DNA from 3 places in the Xanthomonas sp. F1 genome. Region 2 is predicted to be linked to each of the others. Evidence: predicted binding sites of a transcription regulator. Region 2 holds the regulator's gene; each other region holds the start of a gene.
What was found. The regulator HrcA, encoded in region 2, represses chaperone genes, less so after heat shock. The targets are predictions, from matches to a motif close to TTNGCACTCNNNNNNNNNGAGTGCNAA.
Positions count from the first base shown of each region.

Region 1 (5,009 bases), on a different contig from region 2:
GGCACCCTGCTGCTGGGCTGGCTCGGCGCCTGGCTGGTGACAGGCCACTTCCTGCGCCAGACGCGGCCCACCGACACCTGAGGCGCACATGGCCGGGCACGAGCTCAAGCATCTGATCAGCGCCGCCCCCCGGGTGATGGTGGTCGATGGCTCCAAGCTGGTGCGCAAGCTGATCGCCGACGTGCTGCACCGCGAACTGCCCGACGTGACCGTGGTCGGCTGCGCCAGCATCGCCGAGGCGCGCGCCGCGCTGGAGGCCGGTCCGGTCGATCTGGTCACCACCTCGCTGGGGCTGCCCGACGGCGACGGCCTGACCCTGGCGCGCAGCGTGCGCGAGGCCGCCGGCCAGGCCTACGTGCCGGTGATCGTGGTCTCCGGCGACGCCCAGCAGCACCTGGTCGAGCGCCGCTTCACCGAGTACGTCACCGACTATTTCGACAAGGCGCTCGGCCATGAGGCGCTGGCCACCTTCATCCGTGGCTATGTGCAGCCGCAGCCGGTGGCCGGCGCCACCGTCCTCTACGTCGAGGACAGCCGGGTGGTGGCCGAGGCCACCAAGCGCATGCTCGAACGCCAGCAGCTGCACGTGGTGCACGTGCTCAGTGCCGAGGACGCGTTCGCGCTGCTCACCGCCGAGTCGCTGGGCCGCACCACCCGCCGCATCGACCTGGTGCTGACCGACGTCACCCTGAAGGGCGAGCTCAACGGCCGCGACGTGGTCCAGCGCATCCGCGTCGATTTCGCCTACGGTAAGCGGCGCATGCCGGTGCTGGTGATGACCGGCGACAGCAACCCGCACACCCAGTCCGAGCTGCTGCGCGCCGGTGCCAACGACCTGGTGCAGAAACCGATCGAAGAGCGGCTGCTGGTCACCAAGGTGCTGTTCCAGTTGCGCCTGGCCCGGCTCGACGAGATCGCCGTGACCTTCTGACCGATGTGATGTCCCGAGCCAGGAAGCAATGAGCAACAACGAAGACGAAAGCCGGATCCAGTTGGAGCCGTCGTGGAAGGCGCAGGTCGGCGACTGGCTGCTGCGCCCGGAGATGCGCGAACTGGCCACGTTCCTGCGCCAGCGCAAGGCCGCCGGCGCGCGGGTGTTCCCGCCGGGGCGGCAGATCTTCGCCGCCTTCGATGCCACCCCGTTCGAGCGGGTGGAGGTGGTGATCCTCGGCCAGGACCCCTACCACGGCTACGGCCAGGCGCACGGGCTGTGCTTCTCGGTGCTGCCCGGGGTGCCGGTGCCGCCGTCGCTGCTGAACATCTACAAGGAGATCGAGGACGACCTGGGCATCCGCCGTCCCGACCACGGCTGCCTGCTGCCGTGGGCGCAGCGCGGCGTGCTGCTGCTCAATGCGGTGCTGACGGTGGAGGAAGGCCGCGCCGGTGCGCACCAGGGCAAGGGCTGGGAGGGCTTCACCGACCATGTCGTGGAAACCCTCAATCGCGAGCGCGAAGGGCTGGTGTTCCTGCTCTGGGGCAGCTACGCCCAGGCCAAGGGCAAGGTCATCGACACCCGCCGTCACCGCGTGCTCAAGGCGCCGCACCCCTCGCCGCTGTCGGCGCACCGCGGCTTCCTCGGCTGCAAGCATTTCTCCGCGGCCAATGAGTACTTGAAGCGCCGGGGCGCCGCCCCCATCGACTGGAGTCTGCCGCCGCGCGCGGAACTGGAAGCGGTGCGCGGCGCCTGAACCGCGGTTGGATGGGGTGCCGCTGTCGCCTGGCGTGGACGCCATTTTCGCGAACCCGCTGCTACTTTGGGGGTCAGAGAACGGGATGGCGATGCGTCCCGCGATTGTTGCAACGGCTTGTGATGCAGTGTCATTCCTGATTCATATGTTGCATAAACAGAACACAGGAACTTTTTACTGTACCCAGCAGTCCAATTAGTAGACTGCTAAGATGAGCCCTATGAGCCAGACTCTTACTTCCAACGCATTGGTTCCCAACAACCTCCCGATCCCCAGTCCGCTCGGTTCGCTGGATGCCTATATCGGCGCCGTGCACCAGATCCCGGTGCTGACGTCCGACGAGGAACGCGCACTGGCGGTTCGCTATCGCGACCAGGAAGACCTGGACGCGGCCCGCGAACTGGTCCATTCCCACCTGCGCTTCGTGGTGCACGTGGCGCGTGGCTATAACGGCTATGGTCTGCCGCTGGGCGATCTGGTCCAGGAAGGCAACATCGGCCTGATGAAGGCGGTCAAGCGCTTCGACCCGGACATGGGCGTGCGCCTGGTCAGCTTCGCGGTGCACTGGATCCGTGCCGAGATGCACGAGTACATCCTGAAGAACTGGCGCATCGTCAAGGTCGCCACGACCAAGGCGCAGCGCAAGCTGTTCTTCAACCTGCGCAAGTCCAAGACCCGTCTGGGCTGGATGAACGCGGCCGAGGTCACCGCCGTGGCCAAGGACCTCAACGTGTCCGAGCGCGAGGTGATGGAGATGGAGTCGCGCCTGTCCGGTCGCGATATCGGCTTCGATGCGCCGTCCGACGAGGACGACGACCACGCGCCGCCGTCGCCGGCCGCGTATCTGATGGCCAACGAGGAAGATCCCTCGCAGGCCTACGAGCGCGCCGACAGCGAGGACAACCAGCTGCAGCTGCTGCGCGAAGGCCTGGCGGAACTGGATGCGCGTTCGCGCGACATCATCAAGCGCCGCTGGCTGGATGCCGACAGCAAGATCACCCTGCAGGAGCTGGCCGACGAGTATGGCGTGTCGGCCGAGCGCATCCGCCAGATCGAGGCGAACGCGCTGAAGAAGATGAAGGCGCTGTTCGTCGCCTGAGTCGCCTGCGGCGATCGCTTGCAACGCACGAAGGCCCGGCACTGCCGGGCCTTTCTTTTGTCCTCTTGGCGACATCGCGGAACGACGACTGCCGAATGCGGAAGCGCGCCCGCGTGAGTGACGGTGCGCTACGATTCCGGCGGACGCGCCACCGGCAGGTGCCAGCCGTAGCGGATCGCCATGAAGCGCAGACCGAAGCACAGCACCGCGCCCACCGCCAGGCCCCAGGGCTGCGGCAGGTGCAGCACCTGCGCCGCGGCGACCACGCCGCCGCCGAGCAGGGCCGCCACCGCGTACAGCTCGGCCTGCAGCACTACCGGCGTGCGCGCCACCAGCAGGTCGCGGACGATGCCGCCGCCGATGCCGCTGAGCATGCCCAGCAGCGGCGCGCTGAGCGGGCCCAGGCCGAACGCCAGTGCCTTGCTGGTGCCGTACACCGCGAACAGCGCCAGGCCCATCGCGTCGAAGATCTGCACCGGATTGCGCAGGCGCTCGACCGTGTGGTGACGGTAGAAGGCCAGCAGCCCGGCCAGGCAGGCGACGCCGAGGTAGCGCACGTCGGCCAGTGCTGCCGGCGGGGTGGCGCCGATCAGCACGTCGCGGGCGATGCCGCCGGAGACCGCGGCCGCGCACGACAGCACCAGCACGCCGAACAGGTCCAGGCGATGGCGCACGCCGACGGTGGCGCCGCTGATCGCGAACACGAAGGTGCCCAGCAGGTCGAGCAGGAACAGGAAGGTCGCCAAGACGGGCACTGCGCTGCAGCAAAAGGCCGGCTAGGATCGCAGTCCGACCGTGTAGTGTCACCTGTCCGCGGGCGGCGCGGCCTGCGCCTGCGTTTCCTCCGCTGCGGGCGGATCGCCGAGGATGATCCGCGCGGCGCGCTGGTAGCTCCAGTACGCCCAGGCCCAGTTGAGCAGCACCACCACGCGGTTGCGGAAGCCGATCAGGAAGAACACGTGCGCGGCCAGCCAGAACCACCAGGCCAGCACGCCGGAGAGCTGCAGCCGGCCCAGGTGCACGATGGCCGCCATGCGCCCGATGGTGGCCAGGTTGCCGTAGTCGGCATAGCGGAACGGCACGCTGGCGGTGTCGCCGCGCAGCCGTCGGCGCAGGGTATCGGCGACGTGCCGGCCCATCTGCTTGGCCGCCGGTGCCACGCCGGGAACCGGACGGCCGTCGGCCTGCTGCACCGCGGCCAGGTCGCCGGCCACGAACAGCTCCGGATGGTCGGGCACGCTCAGGTCCGGCTGCACCTGCACGCGGCCGCTGCGGTCCAGCGGCGTCTGCAGTGTCTTGGCCAACGGCGAGGCGGCCACGCCGGCGGCCCAGACCACGGTACGCGCCGGCACGAAGGTGCTGCCGAGGCGGTAGCCATGGGCGTCGATCTCGGCGACCGGCACCCCGGTCAGCACTTCCACGCCGAGCTTTTCCAACTGCTTCTGCGCCTTGGCCGAGAGGTGTTCTGGGAACGAGGACAGCACCCGCGGTCCGGCTTCGATCAGCCGCACCCGTGCCTCGGCCGGGTCGATGCGGCGGAACTCGTGCTTGAGCGTGTGCCGGGCGATCTCGGCCAGGGTGCCGGCCAGCTCGACGCCGGTCGGGCCGCCGCCGACGATGGCGAAGCTGAGCCAGGCCGCGCGCGCCGCGGGGTCGGTCTCCGCCTCGGCACGCTCGAACGCCAGCAGCAGGTGCCGGCGCAGTTGCAATGCGTCGTCCAGGGTCTTCAGGCCCGGCGCGTGCGCCGCCCAGTCGTCGTGGCCGAAATAGGCGTGGGTGGCACCGGTGGCGACCAGCAGGTAGTCGTAGTCCAGCGTCTGCCCATCGGCCAGGCGCACCTGCCGCGCCTGCTTGTCGATGTAGACGACTTCGCCCAGCCGGACTTCGACATTGTCCTGGTGGCGCAGGATCTGCCGCAGCGGTGCGGCGATGTCCGGTGCCGACAGGCCGGCGGTGGCGACCTGGTACAGCAACGGCTGGAACAGGTGATGGTTGCGGCGGTCGATCAGGGTGATGCGCAGCGGCGTCTTGGCCAGGGCGCGGGTGGCCCATAAGCCGGCGAAGCCGCCGCCGACCACGATCAGGTTCGGCACGCGCGTGTCGTCCATGCAGGACTCCAGGAGGGGGAGGGGAAAGGAGGCGTCCGGTGTCGGCGCGACGGTCGCGGCGCAGTTGCGCGGCGCACCGATCCGCGGAAACGCGCGCGGCCAGTGGGGCGCTGC
Region 1 covers NZ_JACHOK010000006.1:216,367-221,375, forward strand. Annotated here, with positions in the region: gene ftsX (permease-like cell division protein FtsX) at 1-81, shown strand, start outside; gene GGR71_RS14710 (response regulator) at 89-931, shown strand; gene ung (uracil-DNA glycosylase) at 960-1,688, shown strand; gene rpoH (RNA polymerase sigma factor RpoH) at 1,909-2,787, shown strand; gene GGR71_RS14725 (trimeric intracellular cation channel family protein) at 2,916-3,533, opposite strand; gene GGR71_RS14730 (NAD(P)/FAD-dependent oxidoreductase) at 3,591-4,895, opposite strand.
Region 1: a site for HrcA is predicted at 1,872-1,898, ahead of rpoH (RNA polymerase sigma factor RpoH). Genes of this name have one in related genera too.

Region 2 (5,009 bases):
GTCCGACAGACCGGAACCGGCCTTGATCTCGACCTTCTGTTCCTTGTTGGTCTTCTTGTCCTTGGCCGACACGTGCAGGATGCCGTTGGCGTCGATGTCGAAGGACACTTCCACCTGCGGCAGGCCGCGCGGCGCCGGCTCGATGCCGGACAGGTCGAACTTGGCCAGCGACTTGTTGTAGCGGGCCTGTTCGCGCTCGCCCTGCAGCACGTGCACGGTCACTGCCGACTGGTTGTCCTCGGCGGTGGAGAACACCTGCGAGGCCTTGGTCGGGATGGTGGTGTTCTTCTCGATGATCTTGGTGAACACGCCGCCCAGGGTCTCGATGCCCAGGCTCAGCGGGGTCACGTCGAGCAGCAGCACGTCCTTGACGTCGCCGGCCAGCACGCCGCCCTGGATCGCGGCGCCCAGCGCCACGGCCTCGTCGGGGTTGACGTCCTTGCGCGGCTCCTTGCCGAAGAACTCGGCCACCGCCTGCTGCACCTTCGGCATGCGGGTCTGGCCACCGACCAGGATCACCTCGGTGATGTCGCTGGCGCGCAAGCCGGCGTCGTTCAGCGCGGTGCGGCACGGATCGATGGTGCGCTTGACCAGGTCCTCCACCAGCGCCTCGAGCTTGGCCCGGGTCAGCTTGATGTTGAGGTGCTTCGGGCCCGACGCGTCGGCGGTGACGTACGGCAGGTTGACTTCGGTCTGCTGCGAGGACGACAGCTCGATCTTGGCGCGCTCGGCGGCGTCCTTCAGGCGCTGCAGCGCCAGCGGATCCTTGCGCAGGTCGATACCCTGGTCCTTGTTGAACTCTTCCACCAGGTAGTCGATGACGCGCTTGTCGAAGTCTTCGCCGCCCAGGAAGGTGTCGCCGTTGGTGGCCAGCACTTCGAACTGCTTCTCGCCGTCGACGTTGGCGATCTCGATGATCGACACGTCGAAGGTGCCGCCGCCCAGGTCGTACACCGCGATCTTGCGGTCGCCGCCCTGGCCCTTGTCCAGGCCGTAGGCCAGCGCCGCGGCGGTCGGCTCGTTGATGATGCGCTTGACGTCCAGGCCGGCGATGCGGCCGGCGTCCTTGGTCGCCTGGCGCTGGCTGTCGTTGAAGTACGCCGGCACGGTGATGACCGCCTCGGTGACGGTCTCGCCCAGGAACGCCTCGGCGGTCTTCTTCATCTTCTCCAGCACCTGCGCGGAGATTTCCTGCGAGGCCAGCTTGCGCCCGTCGGCGGTGGCCACCCAGGCGTCGCCGTTGTCGTGCTGGACGATGCCGTACGGCACCAGGCCGATGTCCTTCTGCACTTCGGCGTCGGTGAACTTGCGGCCGATCAGGCGCTTGACCGCGTAGAAGGTGTTCTTGGGGTTGGTGACGGCCTGGCGCTTAGCCGAGGCGCCCACCAGCACTTCGCCGTCCTTGGTGTAGGCGACGATCGAAGGCGTGGTGCGGTCACCCTCGGAATTCTCGATGACGCGGGCCTTGCCGCCGTCCATGATCGCCACGCACGAATTGGTCGTGCCCAGGTCGATGCCGATGATCTTGCCCATTGCAATGACTCCTGAAAGGTCGTGTAGCCGGCCAGTGCCGGGATCTGGTTCGGATATAGGGATGGCTGCGGGTCATTCAAGCCATCGCCGCAAATTAGCGTTCCACTGCCGCCGCGCCGGGTTCAGGCGCGGGCGGCCGGTCCGGCTCAGTCGTGCTTGGCCACCACCACCAGGGCGGGCCGCAGCAAGCGGTCGTTGAGCAGGTAGCCCTTCTGGAACACCTGGATCACATGGCCCGGGGGGACGCCCTCGGCTTCGGCCTGGCTGATCGCCTGGTGGTGCTCCGGGTTGAACGGCTCGCCGGTCGGGTCGAGCAGGGTCAGGCCGTTGTCGGCGGCGACCTTGAGCAGCTGCTTGTAGGTCAGTTCCAGGCCATCGCGCAGCGGGCTGGGCTCGCTGCCGGCGGCGGTCAGCCCCGCGTCCAGACTGTCGAACACCGGCAACAGGTCGCCGAGCAGGCGCTCGTTGGCGAACTTGCGCGCCTGCTCCACGTCGCGCGCGATGCGCTTGCGCTGGTTCTCCAGGTCGGCCCGCTCGCGCAGGGCATCGGCCTTGACCAGAGCCAGCTCACTGCGCAGCGTCTCCACCTCCGCCTGCAACGGATCGGTCGAGGGCTGCTGCGCCTCGGTCAGGTGTTCGGAATCGAATTCGGGGTGTTCTTGCGTCATGTCCGGGTCCCTGGCGGGGTGCGTCCCGCCTTACCGGACCACCTATGTGGGCGGCGCGGGCGGATTCAAGTGAGGCCGGGATTGGGGATTGGGGATTGGGGATTCGCCCGGACGCGGCTCGATGGCCTGCTGACGGATGAGGCGGCGGCGCTTTCGCCAGCGCTGGCTCAGCGGTCGCCGGGCGGGGACGGGTCCAGGCGGGCGCCGAGGACGTCGGCGGCGGTCTGCACCAAGGGGATGACCCGGTCGTAGTCCATGCGCTTGGGGCCGATCACCCCGAGCACGCCCAGTACCTGGCCGCCGGCCATGTACGGGGCGGTCACCAGCGACACGCTCTCCAGCGGCACCATGCCAGTCTCTTCGCCGATGAAGATGCGCACGCCCGGCGCGCGGATCGTGCGCTCGAGCAACTGCAGGATCTCGCGCTTGCTGGCGAAGGCCTCGAACAGTTCGCGCAGCCGCTCCAGGTCCGACAGGTCCTGCACGCCCATCAGCTTGGTCTGCCCGGCCAGCACCATGTCGTCGCCGGCCGGGGCCAGCGCCTGCTCGGCCAGCTCGACGCTGTGCGCCAGCAACTGCTCCATCTCGTCGCGCGCGTGGCGCAGGTCGCGCAGCAGGCTGGCGCGGATGTCGGCCAGCGCGCGCCCGGCGAAATGCCGGTTCAGATAGTTGGCCACCCGCTCCAGTTCGGCCGGCTCGTAGGCCTTGCGCGGCTCGATCACCCGGTTCTGCACCTCGTTGTCGGCGAACACCAGGATCGCCAGCACCCGCCGCGCGTCCAGCGGCACGAAGTCGATGTGCCGGAACGCGAACTGCTCGCGCTTGGGCGCGCTGACCACGCCGACGAAGTGGGTCATGGCCGACAGCAGTTCCGAGGCACTGCCCAGCAGCGCCTGGGTGCCGGCGGCGTTGGCCATCTCCGCGCGCAGCCGCGCCACCTCGCCCTCGGCCGGCGGGCGCATCTGCACCAGGCTGTCGACGAACACCCGGTAGCCGGTGGCGGTGGGCACGCGCCCGGCCGAGGTGTGCGGCGAGCTGAGCAGCCCGGCGTCCTCCAGGTCGGCGAGGATGTTGCGGATCGTCGCCGGGCTCACGTCCAGCCCGGCGTGCCTGGCCAGGGTCTGCGAGCCGACCGGCTCGCCGTCGCGGATGTAGCGCGAGATCAGCGTGCGCAGCAGTTGCCGGGCACGCGGATCGAGGCTGGAATGGACCGGGGAAGCGCGCATTGAATCAACCCGTGAGACTGACCATTAGATAATCGCTACCTGTCGGCTTGGCAAGTCCGCGCCGGCTGGCACGTCATTGGCCCACCTGCCTGCGCATGCTAGCGTTGCGCGGCTCCGGATGCAGACCCCATGCTCAGACATCTCTCGATCAAGGATTTCGCCGTCGTACGCGGCACCGAACTGGAATTCGGCCCAGGCATGACCGTGGTGTCCGGCGAAACCGGCGCCGGCAAGTCGCTGATGGTGGACGCGCTCGGCTTCCTGTCCGGGCTGCGTGCCGACAGCGGCGTGGTCCGCCACGGCGCCGACCGCGCCGAACTGTCGGCCGAGTTCGTCGCCCCCGCCCAGGCCCGCGCCTGGCTGCGCGAGAACGAACTCGACGACGAGGAACATTGCCAGCTGCGCCGGGTGATCCGCGCCGACGGCGGCTCGCGCGCCTGGATCAACGGGCGCCCGGTGACCCTGTCGCAACTGGCGGAGCTGGCCGGCCATCTGGTCGAGATCCACGGCCAGCACGAACACCAGGCCCTGCTCTCGCGCGGCAGCCAGCTCGGCCTGCTCGACGCCTACGCGCGCAACGACGCCGAGCGCGCCGCGGTGCGCGCCGCCGCCGCCCGCTGGCAGGGTTTGCTCAGCGAACGCGAGACACTGCTGGCGCAGGGCGACGTCAGCGACCGCATCGGCTTCCTGCAGCACCAGTTGGCCGAACTGCAGCGCGAAGACCTGGATCCGGCGGCGATCGCCGCCCTGGACGCCAACCACCGCCGCCAGGCCCATGCCGCCGCGCTGATCGGCGCCTGCGAGGGTGCGGCGCAGCGGCTCAACGGCGACGAGGCGCCGGCGGTGCTGGACCTGTTGCAGCAGACCCGCCACGAGCTCGGCAAGGTCGGCGAGTACGATCCGCGCCTGGCCGAGGTGCAGGCACTGATCGACAGCGCCGGCATCCAGCTGGAGGAAGCGCTGGCGCTGATCGACCGGGTCCGCGACGACCTGGACGCCGACCCGGCACAGTTCGACGAGATGGAACGCAAGCTCGGCCGCCTGCACGACCTGGCGCGCAAGCACCGCATCGGCGTGGACGCGCTGGCCGACCACCGCGGCGCCCTGCTGGCGGAAGTGGAGAGCCTGCGCGGCGCTGGCGAGCGGCTGGACGTGCTCGACGCCGAAATCGCCCAGGCCACCCAGGCCTGGCGCGACGCCGCGGCCGCACTGACCGCCACCCGCGATCGCGGTTCGCAGGCGCTGTCGCACGACACTACCGCCCTGATCGGCGAACTGGGCATGGGCGGCGGCCGCTTCCTCATTCAACTGGAACCGCACGAGAGCGAGCGGCCGGACCCGGCCGGCGCCGAGCGGGTCGAGTTCCTGGTCGCCGCCAACGCCGGGCAGCCGCCGCGCGCCTTGCGCAAGGTCGCCTCCGGTGGCGAGCTGTCGCGCATCTCGCTGGCGATCGAGGTCGCCGCGCTGGGCCTGGACGCGGTCCCGACGATGGTCTTCGACGAAGTGGACTCGGGCATCGGCGGCGCCGTCGCCGACATCGTTGGCAAGAAGCTGCGCGCGCTCGGCGAGCAACGCCAGGTGC
Region 2 covers NZ_JACHOK010000001.1:12,310-17,318, forward strand. Annotated here, with positions in the region: gene dnaK (molecular chaperone DnaK) at 1-1,533, opposite strand, end outside; gene grpE (nucleotide exchange factor GrpE) at 1,680-2,201, opposite strand; gene hrcA (heat-inducible transcriptional repressor HrcA) at 2,369-3,427, opposite strand; gene recN (DNA repair protein RecN) at 3,557-5,009, shown strand, end outside.

Region 3 (5,009 bases), on a different contig from region 2:
GCGGGCTTGGGCGCGGCGGTGTCGGCATCCTGCGCGCACGCCTCGCTGGCGCCGTTAAGCGCCAGCACGATGCCGAACGCGAGGGTGGTGAGTGGGCGACGTGGCATGGGGTGTCCTCTGCAGCGGATGGAAGCAACGCCGTGCACGCACGACGTACGGCGTCCTCTTCGCTGCGCCGCGCCCACGACCATGCCGCGCATGCCGCAGGCACGCGCCACCCTGCGCCGGCCGCGACGCACAGAAGAAGACGAACATGCGGGCGTGCAGATCCCCTGCGCCCGTGCGTCCTAACCTGCATGCCGCTGAAAACACTGTCAACACGCGGCCATACCGCGCTTGTAGACGATTGCGTGTTGTGCACGATTCGCCGCGCAGCGCGTTGATTCTCGCCGCATCGCCAGCGGATGCAGTCGCGGATGCAGTCCAAGGAGCAACGTCTCTGGTGGACGCGCTGTGGGCGACGACGCGCTGCATCCGTATCGCGATCGCGTGCCCCTCTCCCGTTGGGAGAGGGGTTGGGGTGAGGGTCCGGCGCGCAGCGTCTCGCGCTCTGTGGTGCATGGCGCGACGCCCGCATCCTCATCCCTCCCATCGGGCACTGTCGCCTGACATGCCTGTGCCGCGCCTCCGTCCGTGGGGATCGCACGAGCGCGGCTGTAGGCAGCCTCCAGTAACGCGCTTTGCTACTCGCTGCGGTTCGGCGAGACACGCCGTTGTCCTCGTGCGACGGGCCTTATCGGTAACGCCTCGTCGCGGCTGAAGCCGCTCCTACAACACTGCTCCCCGCCTTTGCCAAGGTGCTCTACAGACGCTCGCCAGGCAGGTTCTGCGCGGCACGGCCAGCGGATGCACCGGGTCGTTGACCAGGGCGCACGAACGCGCGGACGCGCGCAGCGGCATGCCGCCATGCCGAGGACGCAAAAAAAGAGCCCCACATCGCTGCGGGGCTCCTTTCGACTGCGTGGAACAGGTCGGCCGAGGCCGGCTGGATCAGAAATCCATGCCGCCCATGCCGCCCATGCCGCCACCCATGCCGCCCGGCGCGGCCGGCTCTTCCTTCTTCGGGGCCTCGGCCACCATCGCTTCGGTGGTGATCATCAGGCCGGCGATCGAGGCGGCGTTCTGCAGCGCCGAACGGGTCACCTTGGTCGGATCCAGGATGCCGAACTCGACCATGTCGCCGAACTCGCCGTTGGCGGCGTTGTAGCCGAAGTTGCCGCTGCCTTCCTTGACCTTGTTGAGGATCACGGACGGCTCTTCGCCGGCGTTGGTGACGATCTCGCGCAGCGGCGCTTCCATCGCGCGCAGCGCGATCTGGATGCCGTGGGTCTGATCTTCATTGGCGCCCTTCAGCTCGCCGATCGCGCTCAGCGCGCGCACCAGCGCCACGCCGCCGCCCGGGACCACGCCTTCTTCCACCGCCGCACGGGTCGCGTGCAGGGCGTCTTCGACGCGCGCCTTCTTTTCCTTCATCTCGATCTCGGTCGAGGCACCGACCTTGATCACCGCCACGCCGCCGGCCAGCTTGGCCACGCGCTCCTGCAGCTTCTCGCGGTCGTAGTCCGACGAGGTCTCTTCGATCTGCGCCTTGATCTGCTTGATGCGCGACTCGATCGCCGAGGTGTCGCCGGCGCCGTCGATGATGGTGGTGTTCTCCTTGGAGACCTGCACCTTCTTGGCGCGGCCCAGGTCCTTGATGGTCGCCTTTTCCAGCGCCAGGCCCACTTCCTCGGAGATCACGGTGCCGCCGGTCAGCACGGCCATGTCTTCCAGCATCGCCTTGCGACGGTCGCCGAAGCCCGGGGCCTTGACCGCCACGACCTTGACGATGCCGCGGATGGTGTTGACCACCAGGGTCGCCAGCGCCTCGCCTTCCACTTCCTCGGCGACGATCAGCAGCGGCTTGCCGGCCTTGGCCACGCCTTCCAGCACCGGCAGCAGGTCACGCACGTTGGAGATCTTCTTGTCGTGCAGCAGCACGAACGGGTCGTCCAGGTCGGCCTGCTGGCTCTGCTGGTTGTTGATGAAGTACGGCGACAGGTAGCCGCGGTCGAACTGCATGCCCTCGACCACGTCCAGCTCGTTCTCCAGGCCCGAGCCTTCCTCGACCGTGATCACGCCTTCCTTGCCGACCTTCTTCATCGCGTCGGCGATGATGTTGCCGATCGACTCGTCGGAGTTGGCGGAGATGGTGCCGACCTGGGCGATGGCCTTGTCGTCGGCGGTGGGCTTGCTGATCTTCTTCAGCTCGGCCACGGCGGCCACGACGGCCTTGTCGATGCCGCGCTTGAGGTCCATCGGGTTCATGCCGGCGGCGACCGCCTTGGAACCTTCGCGGATCAGCGCCTGCGCCAGCACGGTGGCGGTGGTGGTGCCGTCGCCGGCGTTGTCGGAGGTCTTGGACGCGACTTCCTTCACCATCTGCGCGCCCATGTTCTCGAACTTGTCGGCCAGTTCGATTTCCTTGGCGACGGAGACGCCGTCCTTGGTGATGGTCGGGGCGCCGAAGCTCTTCTCGAGCACGACGTTGCGGCCCTTCGGGCCCAGGGTGGCCTTGACGGCATTGGCGAGGATGTTGACGCCGCGCACCATGCGCGAACGGGCGTCTTCACCGAAACGGATATCTTTGGCAGCCATGTGTGTTGCTCCGGGATTCGTGATTGGGGATTAGGGATTCGCTGGAGCGGAATTCGGGCGGAGATATCGGGTCGCGCGGCGCCTGGCGCCTTTGCCAATCCCGAATCCCGATTCCCGAATCCCGCGATCGGGGCTTTAGCCGACGATCGCCAGGACGTCGTCTTCGCGCAGCACCTTGTACTCGACGCCTTCGGCCTTGTAGCTGGAACCGGCGTACTGGCCGTAGATGACCTTGTCGCCGACCTTCAGCGCCGGGGCGCGCACGCTGCCGTTGTCCAGCGGCTTGCCGGCGCCGACGGCCACGACTTCACCCTTGGTGGACTTTTCCTTGGCCGAATCCGGGATCACGATGCCGCCGGCGGAGATTTCGTCGGCTTCGATCGGCTTGACTACGACGCGGTCGTGAAGCGGCTTGATGCTCATTGAGTGAGACCTCTTAAGTGATTGATTGGTCTAGGAAAGGCCGGCGATGTTAGCACTCGCACATGACGACTGCCAGCAACGCTCGCGAAAAAACCCGGTGAGGCCGGGATGCGCCTGATGTAGTGCCGCGGCCGGGGCTTTCAAGGGCGGGAGGCAAAAAATTTTTGCCTGGAACGTGCATCCGGTGCCAAGCAGTGACCGAATCCCGTCACAGTGTCACAGAGGCGCGCTAGGCTGACCGCGGACCCAGGGGGGGATCCGTCACCAAAAGGAGTTGTCGATGAAGCCATCCGCCGTTGCGCTGCCGCTGGCCTGTTTGCTCGCCCTTGCCGGGCCGGCCCAGGCCGCCGTATTCATCAATGAATTGCATTACGACGATGCCACCGCCGCCGGCGACACCGGCGAAGGCGTGGAGATCGTCGCCACCGCCGGGGAGAACCTGAGCGGCTACCGCGTTTACCTGTACAACGGCAGCAACCCGGGTTCGGCCACCGTCTACGCCAACAGCGCGGTGCCGGCCGGCAACCTGGTCAGCTGCGGCGGCCAGGTGCGCATCGCCACCGTCAGCTATGCCAGCAACGGCATCCAGAACGGGCCCAACGACGGCCTGGCGCTGGTCGACGGCAACGGCAAGGTGGTGCAGTTCCTCAGCTACGAAGGCAGCATCACCGGCGGCGGCGGCCCCGCCGCGGGCATGACCAGCCAGAACCTGCCGGTCAGCGAGAGCAACAGCACCCCGGCCGGCACCTCGCTGCAGCTGCGCGGCAACGGCAGCGCCGCGGCCGACTTCAGCTGGAGCGACAGCGCCGCCAGCACCTTCGGCGCCTGCAACAACGGCCAGACCTTCGCCGGCGGCGGCGGCAGCAACGCCGCGCCGACGGTGACCGCCACCACCCCGACCCAGGGCGCCACCGACTTCCCCGCCGCCGGCGACCTGGCGGTGACCTTCAGCGAAGCGGTGAGCGTGGCCAGCGGCGCGTTCGGCCTGAGCTGCCAGCAGTCCGGCAGCGTGGCGCTGACCTACCCCAGCAGCGGCACCCAGTTCGCGCTGTCCACCAACAGCGCGCTGAAGGCCGGCGAGAGCTGCACCCTGAACATCGTCGCCGCACGCGTGAGCGATGCCGATGGCGCGCATCCGGCGCAGGACCGCAGCGTCGCGTTCAACGTGGCCAGCGGCTCGGGCGGCGGCGGCAGCGGCGCCGGCACGTACTACTCGCGGGTCAACACCTCCAGCCCCAGCCAGCTGCGCTGCTCGCTGCACGAGACGATCAAGGGCCACACCGTCTATCCGTACAGCAGCAGCTCCGGCACCGATACCTGGGCCATCCTGGAGATCGCCGACGAGGATCCGAACAACAGCCAGCGCGTCCTCGACGCCTACCGCAACCGCAGCTACGCCAAGGGCACCGACCGCGCCGGCAGCGGCAGCGGCCTGAAGTACAACCGCGAGCACAGCTGGCCGAACTCACTGGGCTTCGGCACCTCCACCGGCAACAAGGGCCTGCCCTACGCACCGTACACCGACACCCACATGCTGTACCTGACCGACGCCACCTGGAACGCCGACCGCGGCAACAAGCCCTACGCCAAGTGCGACAGCAACTGCGGCGAGCGCGCCACCGAGGCCAACGCCGGCTTCGGCGGCGGCAGCGGCCGCTACCCGGGCAATTCCAACTGGGTGCGCACCCCCGACGGCAACAGCGGCACCTTCGAGGTGTGGGACCACCGCAAGGGCGACATGGCGCGTGCGGTGATGTACATGGCGATCCGTTATGAAGGCGGCGTGGATGCCAAGACCGGGCAGTCCGAGCCGGACCTGGAGCTGACCGACGACCGCAGCAAGATCGTCAAGACCTCGTCCTCGCCGGCCTACATGGGCCTGCTGTCGACCCTGATCGCGTGGAGCCAGCAGGATCCGCCGGACGACGCCGAGCGCGCCCGCAACGAGG
Region 3 covers NZ_JACHOK010000009.1:3,623-8,631, reverse strand. Annotated here, with positions in the region: gene GGR71_RS17005 (TonB-dependent receptor plug domain-containing protein) at 1-107, opposite strand, end outside; gene groL (chaperonin GroEL) at 991-2,637, opposite strand; gene GGR71_RS16995 (co-chaperone GroES) at 2,773-3,060, opposite strand; gene GGR71_RS16990 (endonuclease) at 3,341-5,009, shown strand, end outside.
Region 3: a site for HrcA is predicted at 3,110-3,136, ahead of GGR71_RS16995 (co-chaperone GroES). Genes of this name have one in related genera too.